DNA from 3 places in the Paenibacillus sp. RC84 genome. Region 3 is predicted to be linked to each of the others. Evidence: riboswitches for the same ligand, from Rfam matches in the RefSeq annotation. Region 3 holds a riboswitch; each other region holds the start of a gene.
The links. A riboswitch is a leader RNA that binds a small molecule or an ion and turns the genes downstream of it on or off. The one in region 3 is predicted to bind cobalamin.
Positions count from the first base shown of each region.

Region 1: another riboswitch for cobalamin. It lies ahead of ABH899_RS13755 (class I SAM-dependent methyltransferase); the one in region 3 lies ahead of ABH899_RS03850 (ABC transporter substrate-binding protein).
Region 2: another riboswitch for cobalamin. It lies ahead of metE (5-methyltetrahydropteroyltriglutamate--homocysteine S-methyltransferase); the one in region 3 lies ahead of ABH899_RS03850 (ABC transporter substrate-binding protein).

Region 1 is NZ_JBGBYL010000005.1:247,605-250,878, forward strand. Features, by position in the region: gene ABH899_RS13750 (aminoglycoside phosphotransferase family protein) at 1-509, shown strand, start outside; cobalamin riboswitch at 847-1,056, shown strand; gene ABH899_RS13755 (class I SAM-dependent methyltransferase) at 1,286-2,176, shown strand; gene ABH899_RS13760 (permease) at 2,390-3,274, shown strand, end outside.
Region 2 is NZ_JBGBYL010000004.1:449,559-452,832, forward strand. Features, by position in the region: gene ABH899_RS12265 (hypothetical protein) at 1-198, shown strand, start outside; gene ABH899_RS12270 (arylamine N-acetyltransferase family protein) at 195-980, shown strand; cobalamin riboswitch at 1,031-1,222, shown strand; gene metE (5-methyltetrahydropteroyltriglutamate--homocysteine S-methyltransferase) at 1,409-3,274, shown strand, end outside.
Region 3 is NZ_JBGBYL010000002.1:24,407-27,680, forward strand. Features, by position in the region: gene ABH899_RS03840 (aspartyl-phosphate phosphatase Spo0E family protein) at 1-215, shown strand, start outside; gene ABH899_RS03845 (hypothetical protein) at 270-845, shown strand; cobalamin riboswitch at 973-1,178, shown strand; gene ABH899_RS03850 (ABC transporter substrate-binding protein) at 1,357-2,364, shown strand; gene ABH899_RS03855 (FecCD family ABC transporter permease) at 2,365-3,274, shown strand, end outside.

The DNA.
Region 1 (3,274 bases), on a different contig from region 3:
CGGTACGCTTGCCAACGGACCGTACGGATGCAGGACCCTACGATATTGGCGGCACATGGATGACGTTTTGGAAGTATGTTCCCCCTACAGAACTGCGGCGCCCTTCGCCAAGCGAAGCAGTTGAACTGGTTAATAGACTTTCACTGGCATTGAAAGATTTTACCGACGAGATTCCTCTGCTTGGTGTTTGGGAGCGGACATGTCAATCGGCTTTTAGATTAATGAAGCATCCGGATCGGCGTATACAAAATTTGCTAAGTCTGTTCTTCGCGATGGATAGACAGATGCGTCTCGAAACAAGTTTGCTGCTACCGTCTCATGGAGATGCCCATTCAAGAAACTTATTACCGAGTCCGGAAGGCTGGATCTGGTCGGACTTTGAAGATTTATCCTGGATGCCCGCCTACTGGGATTTGGCTTCATATGTAGGCAATCTTGCATTATTCAACGGAATTCAGGAGCCAACCTTTCAGTATATCTGGAGTCAGATGAATAATCAGGCCGAATAAGCAAGCTTTTGGATTTGCCGTTACCGCACGCATACTGATGTCCACTTTAGGTAACTTGGATTTCGCACTTTCAGGCAGCGGAGATTTGGAATTCGCATATAAACAGCTTGGGCTGGCAAAAGAATTTATTCATCAAATCAACCTGATTATTGAAGGGAAATAGCGGAGTCATAAACCGTCGCGGCTCCACTTAATAGTCCGAAGTTTGGCGGGCCCGCCTTACCGGTACATCTGCTTGCCCGCACGCTTCGGTCATTTGCCAAAAAGCCGGATTTGGACTACTATTAACCGTGAAGTTGTTTGGCATGCACGTTTTTCTTAAGACAATGGATTATCAAACATTCTTTATTAAACAGGTTCCGGTTCTTTCTCCGGGGAGAGGGAACGGATTAAAAGGGAAGTTCGGTGCAATTCCGATACGGTCCCGCCACTGTAAGGGGAAAAGGGGGGAGAAGCCCCGGCCGAAGCGCATCACGTCACTGGTTAATCCGGGAAGGCGCGCATAGGGTTCCCGAGTCAGGAGACCTGCCTGTTTACCGGTAACTTCATTCCTACGCAGATAGGATGGCGTTGATGCGAATGTTCTCCCTAATCGTCCGGGTCCTGACCCGAGCGTATTCATGCGATGAACCCAAACATCCTGCCTCCGGCGGGATGTTTTTATTTGTTTCGGATCGATGGACTCCTCCGGCTTTACAGGTAAAATGAAGTCCGCCGCATTTTGATCGAAAGAAGTATGACTAACAAGATCTTCAAACCGTATGGGGAGGCAAACGATGTATTACGGAGTCAAACTAAATACGAATTACAAAACCCTCTGGCAGGAGGGGATGAAAGACTGGGACGGAAATCTTCCCGTACGGATGACCGATGACGTCAAGGAAGAAGGGTTCTGGAACGCTTTTATGAAAAAGAAAGAACAAGCCGGGGTGGATTCCTGGGTCGCCAACCTGCGCAAGGAGCTGATCGCTTTTATCGATCCCGGCGAGGATGTGCTGGAAATCGGTCCCGGCTGGGGAAACTATACGTTCGAAGCGGCCGAGAAAGCGGGTTCCCTCACCTGCGTCGACAGCTCCGAGAGCGTGCTTGCTTACCTGAAAGCCGCAGCGGAGCGGAAGGGCTGGAATCATTTAAACTTCGTACATGCCAAGTGGGAAGAACTTCCCAAGGTGGAGCGAGCCGACGTGGTATTCGGCGTCAATTGTTACTACCGGATGCAGGAAATCGACCGGGCGCTGCTGCACATCAACAACACGGCGAAGCGTCTTGGAATCGCGGGCATGGTTAGCGGTCCTGAAAGACCGCATTACAAAGACATTCAGGAGCAGCTGGGCTGCCGGATTAAATTTCAACGCCGAGATTACATCCATTTGCAGAATCTGCTTTATGAATTGGGAATCGATGCGAACTGTAAAATGGTCAACCTGCACAAAACGTATGCCTACGATACGGAGGAAGAGCTGCTCAAGGACAACCTGAGCGCGGTTTTGGACAAGGAATATGACCGCAGGAAGGCCATTGATCTCTTGTACTCTTATGTGCGTGAAGAAGACGGCAGGCTGATTTACCCGCACAATTTCAAAGCGGCTCTCCTTTACTGGAAGCCGGAAAAACGGCTGGAACCTGCGGACCTGCCTGCGGAAGTGAGACGGATCGTGCAGGTTTAAATCCGAGCCGTTGAAGTATTATCCCGGTAACGCGGTTTCGCGTGCCGGGATTTTTTTGGCTTCACGGACCGGACAAGGGAAGCTTGTCATAGATTCGGGCAGATTCGCATAGAGATGAAGAAGAGGATCGGGATAAGGGAGAAGTCTTTTTTGTTGAAAAACGTAATAATTACGATTAAAATAAAGATACTGTTTTACACAGGAGGGGAGAACGTGCATTTCAGCGGAGCAAGCAGAGGGATGAGAAAAAGACACCTGATTTATATCGCAGCGGGAAGTTTCCTGGTTATACTGGCTTGGCAAGCCGTACGGACAGGGAATGCGGCGTTGCCGGACCCTTCGGTCATCCGCCTGTTCAAGACGATGTTTATCGGCATCGTGCTCGAAGCGGTTCCTTTTATTATGCTCGGTGTGCTGCTTTCCTCGTTCATGCAGGTCTACATCCCGGAGACCTGGATCCGCAAAGCGATCCCCCGGAATCCTTTGCACGGATTCGTGTTCGCCTGTCTGCTGGGCATCCTGTTTCCGATTTGCGAGTGCGGCATGATCCCGGTCGTCCGGCGGCTGATCAACAAGGGAATGCCGCTGTACATAGGCGTAGTCGTCATTCTGGCGGGTCCCATCGTCAACCCGGTCGTCTATGCGGCGACATACACGGCGTTCCGGATGAATCCCGAAATGGTGTACGCCCGGATGGGACTGGCCCTTGGAGTTAGCGCGTTTATCGGCTTGTTCGTGTACGCGTTTATTAACAAAAATCCTCTGAAACACAGGCTGGACTCGCTGTACGCCGGGAACGGACAAGACTGCGCGCACGTGCAGGGCGGCGGCAAATTCGTTACGATGATGGGTCACGCGGGCGGGGAATTTTTCGATATGGGGAAATATCTCATTTTCGGCTCTCTCCTTACGGCCGTTATTCAGGCGTTTGTGCCGAGAGGCGATTTGTCGGCGCTGGGGGAGGGGGAGGTGCTTCCGCATCTGTTCATGATGGGATTTGCCTACATGTTGTCGCTCTGTTCCACCTCGGACGCCTTTGTCGCTTCTTCCTTTCTCCAGACGTTTTCCAAAGGCTCCCTGCTCACGTTCCTCGTTTTC
Region 2 (3,274 bases), on a different contig from region 3:
CATGCCATGGTCATCGGGACGAGTCATGCGGACGGATCCTTTCGCGGCAGCGAAGTTTCACTGCCTATCGCGTATTGGATAGACCGGGACGGCGAGCCTCTGTTCATTTCCAAATGCGATGTGCGCAGCCGTGTTGTGGATCTCCGTACCAAAGAAATCAGGGTCTGCGAGCCTGCCGTAAAGGAGGATGTCTCGTGAGGACGGATAGAGAAGCTTTGAAACCTGAAGTGGAGGCTTACCTCAACCGAATCGGTTACGAAGGGCCGCTGGACGGCAGTTATGAAGCGCTGGCTTTGCTGCAGGAGCAGCATCTGCACACCGTTCCGTATGAAAATCTGGATATCCTGAACGGTATTCCGCTGTCTCTGGACATAAAGCATCTGCGCCACAAAATCGTCGAGCGGCGGCGGGGCGGCTACTGCTTCGAGCTGAACGCCCTGTTCGGCTGGCTGCTGCGCCAGCTCGGTTACCCCGTGACCGATTATGTCGCCCGGTTCTGGCGAGACGAGACGCAGCTGCCGCCCAAACGCCGCCATCACGTATTGAAAGTGGAGGCGGAGGGGGTCAGCTACTTATGCGACGTAGGTGTCGGGGGCATCGTCCCCCGGAGACCGGTCCGTCTTGCCGAGAAGCTGGAACAGCGGCAGGGCGGGGAGTTATACGCCATGGAGCGGGACCCCGTATTCGGCTGGGTGCTGAGCGAGAACCATCACGGCAGTTGGAGGCGCATTTACTCGTTTACCGAGGAGCCGCAGCTGCCCAAAGATTTTGTCATGGCCAGCTTCTGGTGCGAGCACAGCCCGGACTCCATTTTCACGAAGGATGCGATGGTAGCCGTACGGACCCGTGAGGGGCGCAATTCGGTCTCCGGCAAGGAGTTTAAGCTGTTCACGCCAGAAGGCGTGCGCACGTTCGTGCCCGAAAACGACGCGGCCTACAAGGAAGCTCTGCTTAAATATTTCGGCATTCCTCTGGAATAAAGCTTGCATAAATAAGCTTCGTTGTGTATAGTCATTCCTAAGTTAACCAATTGAATATGTTGGGAATAGGTGCCCAGCCCCTCGGGAGCTGGAGCTTAAAAGGGAAGTCCGGTGAAAAACCGGCGCGGTCCCGCCACTGTAACAGAGGAGTCAAGGCGATTATGCCACTGGTCTTAGACCGGGAAGGCAGCCGAAGATGATGATTCTGGAGCCAGGAGACCTGCCTGTTCTGACAGCACTGCTTTACCTACGGGAGATAGGGAGGTGTTAAAGTACGAGCCGCTGATTATACAAACAGAGGGCGTCTTTATCCTTGCATGCTTCGGGGATAATGACGTCCTTTTCTTATTTTTCGCGTACAAACAAGCAAATGAAACAGAGAACTTATGCAAACATCCAATTCAAGCCACTATCAGGAGGTCAAGATCATGAACGCATTGAAAAGCAGCAGTTTGGGGTACCCGAGGATCGGAGCGGGACGTGAATGGAAGAAGGCGCTGGAGTCTTTCTGGGCCGGTAAAATCGGGGAGCGGGAGCTGACGGACAAGCTGACCGAGGTCCGTTTGGGAAATCTTCGCATTCAGCGGGAGAAGGGCATTGAGCTTATCGCGGTCAACGATTTTTCGGGATACGACCACGTACTGGATACTTCCGCGATGTTCGGAATCGTCCCGGAACGGTTTCAATACGAGGGCGGTGAAGTATCTCCGGGCACCTACTATGCGATGGCTAGAGGCGAGGACGGGGCGGCTGCATGCGAAATGACGAAATGGTTTAACACCAACTATCATTATATTGTGCCGGAACTGCAGGGCGCGAGGCCCGAACTGGTCGAGAACAAGCCTCTCAAAGCTTACCGCGAAGCCAAAGAAGCGCTCGGAATCCAGGGCAAGCCCGTGCTTCTCGGACTGTTTACGTTTTTGAAATTGTCCAAAGGGTACTCCGAGACGGAAACCGATGCCTGGATCGACCGGCTGCTTCCGCTGTACGGCCAAGTGCTGCGAGAGCTGGAACGGGAAGGCGCCGAATGGGTGCAAGTGGACGAACCGGTGCTTTCGACAAACGTATCCGCCGAGGATATGGAACGGATTGAAGCGATCTACAAAGCACTGGCAGAGGCAGCGCCGAAACTGAAAATTATGCTCCAGACCTACTTCGAATCCGTGGAACATTACAGTAGGGTTGTGCAGCTGCCCGTAAGCGGGATCGGGCTTGATTTCGTACACGGCGGTGAGAAGACGCTGAAGCTTCTGAAGAGCGAAGGATTTCCCGAAGGTAAAATTTTGGGAGCGGGTATCGTGGACGGCCGGAATATTTGGCGTTCCGATCTGAAGGAGAAGCTGAATACGCTTCGCGGCATTTTAGCCGTGGTTCCCGAAGAGCGGGTGATCGTCCAGCCATCTTGCAGCCTTCTGCATGTGCCGGTGTCCACCGTTCACGAAGATAAGCTCGATCCGGTGCTGAGAGACGCTCTTGCCTTCGCCGACGAGAAGCTGGAGGAAATCGTCCTGCTGTCCAAGGCGGCGGTATCCCAAACGGCGGACACCGCCGAAGCGCTTCAGCGGAACGAAAAAGCGCTTGCCGCCCTCCGATCTTCCGAAGCTCGCGGCAACAAAGCCGTCCAGGCGGCCGCTCTGCAGCTTCAAAAGGTGCCGGCGGCACGCGGCGCGGATTTCGGCGAGAGGCGGGCCCTTCAGCGCGAGAAGTGGCAGCTGCCATTTCTCCCGACCACGACTATCGGAAGCTTCCCGCAGACAGCGGAAGTCAGACAGGCGCGGTCCAAATGGAGAAAAGCGGAATGGACGGACGAGCAGTATAAAGCGTTTATCCGGAGCGAGATCGATAAATGGATCAAGCTTCAGGAGGAGCTGGATCTGGACGTCCTCGTTCACGGGGAATTCGAACGGACGGACATGGTGGAATTTTTCGGCGAAAAATTGGACGGCTTCGCCTTCACGCGCAACGGCTGGGTGCAGTCCTACGGCTCGCGCTGTGTGAAACCGCCGGTCATTTACGGCGATGTGGCTTTTACGCAGCCGATGACCGTCGAGGAAACCGTCTACGCCCAGTCGCTCACGACACGTCCCGTCAAAGGGATGCTGACCGGACCGGTTACGATTCTTAACTGGTCATTCGTCCGGGACGATCTGTCCAGAGACGTAGTCGCCTATCAGATTTCGCTCGCGCTGGAGAAAGAAGTGCAAGCACTCGAAGAGGCGGGAATCGAAATGATCCAAATCGACGAGCCCGCTGTCCGTGAAGGCCTTCCTCTTAAGAAAGATGAGCACCGGGCT
Region 3 (3,274 bases):
GCCATGACGTTTCCGATCAACGCTGGTTATCCAAACGACCTGCCAAATTAGCCTCCCTCTTTCACCTGGAAGAAGAAATTCAGTTTATGCGGCACAGACTGGAACAGATGGTTCAGTCCGGTGAGGCTATGACTTCCGAGTCCGTAATTGAAATGAGTACGCTACTTGATCATAAGATTAACGAATATATGAATCTAGTCCAGAAGAGCCGGTAAATGCCGGCTTTTTTGCAGCGTTTGCACAGGCTATCAGGCAACGGAGGGATTACGATGACACAGAAACGCTGGTTTTCGGCTGCTGTACTGCTTCTATTATTCACCGTCTTGGTTTCCGGGTGCGGGAAGGCCCAGCCCAAAGCGGATGTTTCCATCTTTATGATGGCCCGTGACGGTATACCGGTCGATGCCGCTTTTAAGCTTGAAAATTCGTTGAAAGCGCTTGTGGGGGACAAGCCGTCCATCTATTTGAATACGTCCCCGCTTTTTTCCAATGAGAAGATGATCGTCGAAATGGGATACGGCAATCACGGTATTCTGATCATCCCCGAAGAACAGTTTAAGATTTATGCGGCCGAAGGGGCATTTTTACCGCTGGAAGAGCATTTCAAGCAGGAGGACTATCCGGAGGGCGTACTCGAGGCGACGATTGAACCTGCCGGGAAGAAAAAGAATCCGCCCGAAGCGCCCAAGAAGGAGACGCATCTGTACGGCATTCCGCTCCAGTATTCCAAGTGGATGAAGGATAACGGCGTAGAGGGCAAAGGGCTCGTCGCTTTCATGGCGGTGAACAGCCGCAATCCCGAACAGTCGTTCGAGGTGCTCAAAAAGATCGCCGCTAAATCCTGACGCGACGGCCTCGGCGCCGCCACGACTCTATGGCCCGCGCGAGGAACTGCAAGCGGTGCGGTGACTAAAGTCCTTGTCTTTCCGGCGCCGCTTGGCCTATAATGGGGGATGAACTTGAAGGCCCAACCTCATACGTTTACCGTCAGGTCCCGAAGCGGCGTCTCCCAACGGAGCCGAAGCCCAGGGTGAAAAGGGAAGCCGGTGCAAATCCGGCACGGTCCCGCCACTGTAATACGGAGATCGTCTTACGATGCCACTGTCCGCGCGCGGATGGGAAGGCAAGACGGTCAGTCATCCGTAAGTCAGGAGACCTGCCTGCCGGTTTGCAGCACAATATCCTTCGAGGAGAGGATCGCGCGAAACCGGAAAGGACGTCCGACTGACGGCCGTTTCACCTCGTGATTCCGAAAGTTATCCCCTCTATCTCCGGATAGAGGGGATTTTTTGTTGACATGCGCGAACATCGTGGGACAACTTCAAGTCAAACTAAATCAGCAAGGGAGTAGAGAACATGAACAACGAACGAAGAACCGCTAGGGGTTTTAAATACGCCCTGCTGCTGCTTGTTTTGACGATGGCCGTCGGCCTGGCAGCCTGCGGCAAGCAAAGCACGGATAACGGGACGGCGGGCTCGGCCTCTCCGGCGGCAAGCACCGCTCCGCAAACGAGCGCGAAGAAAACGCAGTATCCTTTGAAAGTAACCGATGCGACAGGCAAGGAATTTACGTTCGAGAAAGCGCCCGGTAAAATCGTGTCGGTTTCGCCGGCTGAGACGGAAGCTCTTTTTGCGATCGGTCTGGGCGATACAATCGTCGGCGTGTCCGATTTTGACGATTATCCGGCGGAAGCGAAAACGAAGCCGAAAATGGGCGGAATTACGCAGCCTAACCAGGAATCGGTTATCGCGTCGGGAGCCGACGTTGTTTTCACAGGCGTTTCGATGAAAAAAGAATCGGTCGAAAAGCTGCGCGCCATGGGCATCAACGTGTTCAAGGTGGAGCCTAAGACGCTTGACGACGTCATGAAAAATATTCAGCTCTACGGTCAGATTACCGACCATCAGGAACAGGCGGAAAAAGTTGTCGCAAAAATGAAAGAGGACCGTCAGAAAGTTACGGATGCCGTAAAAACCGTAGCGGCGGACAAGAAGAAAAAAGTCTACATCGAATTCTCTCCGGGCTGGACAGTCGGCAAGGGCGAATTCATGGATGAGCTGATCACGCTGGCGGGCGGTGTCAATGTCGCTTCCGACATTACGGGCTGGAAGCAGATCAGCGAGGAGAAAATCATTCAGCAGAACCCGGACGTTATTTTATTCGCCAAAGACGTGGTGGATGACAAAACGAAGAAGAGTCTTGAAGAACTCATTCGCGGACGCAGCGGGTGGAACGAAATCAATGCGGTCAAAAACAACCAGGTAATCGGTCTCGACCAGAATACGCTGACCCGTCCGGGACCGCGTCTGACAGAGGGACTCCTGCAAATGGCTAAAGCCATCTATCCGGACTTGGTGAAATAAATGAAACCTAAATGGGGACTTTGGGGAGGAGTAGGAGTTTTACTCCTTCTTCTTTCTATTGTGCTGAGTCTTTCGCTGGGCTCGGCCCATCTGCCGGTGAGTCAGATCGCTTCGATTCTGGGGAGCAAGCTGCCTTGGATCGGAGACCGAATCACGCCGGACTGGCCCGTATCCTCGGAGCAGATTATTATGAAGGTAAGGCTGCCGCGCGTAATGCTGGCCATCCTTGTCGGGGCCTCCCTTTCGGTAGCGGGAGCCGCTTTTCAAGGCGTTCTGCGCAATCCGCTTGCGGACCCGTATACGCTTGGGGTCAGCAGCGGAACGAGCGTCGGCGCGGCGTTCGTCATTTACTTCGGTCTGCAGACGACGTTTTTCGGGACGTGGACGATACCGGTCGTCGGGTTTGCTACAGGAGCCGTTTCGCTTTGGATCGTTCTACGACTGGCCCGGACTGACGGCAAAATCCGTATGGAGACGCTGCTGCTTTCCGGTGTCGTGATGCAGGCGTTTCTCGGCTCCGTGGTTTCTTTTCTGGTGTCGATGTCCAAGCAGGTCGTCAATGAAATCATTTTCTGGCTAATGGGCAGCCTCGCTATGAAAGGCTGGTCGTACACAACCGTTCTCCTTCCGTATTTCCTCGTAACTTTCGTTGTGCTCTACAGCTATGCGCGGACACTCAACTTGCTGGCGCTCGGGGAACGTCAGGCCGCCCATCTGGGTATCCATGTCGAACGGACGAAATTGATCGTGCTGATCACCGCGACACTGGTGACGGCTGCGGCCGTTTCCGTATCCGGCGTCATCGGGTTTGTCGGGCTGATCGTGCCTCATCTGATCCGTCTGATCGCGGGACCGGATTACCGGCTGATCGTGCCGCTTTCCGCCGTTGGCGGAGCCATCTACGTCCTTT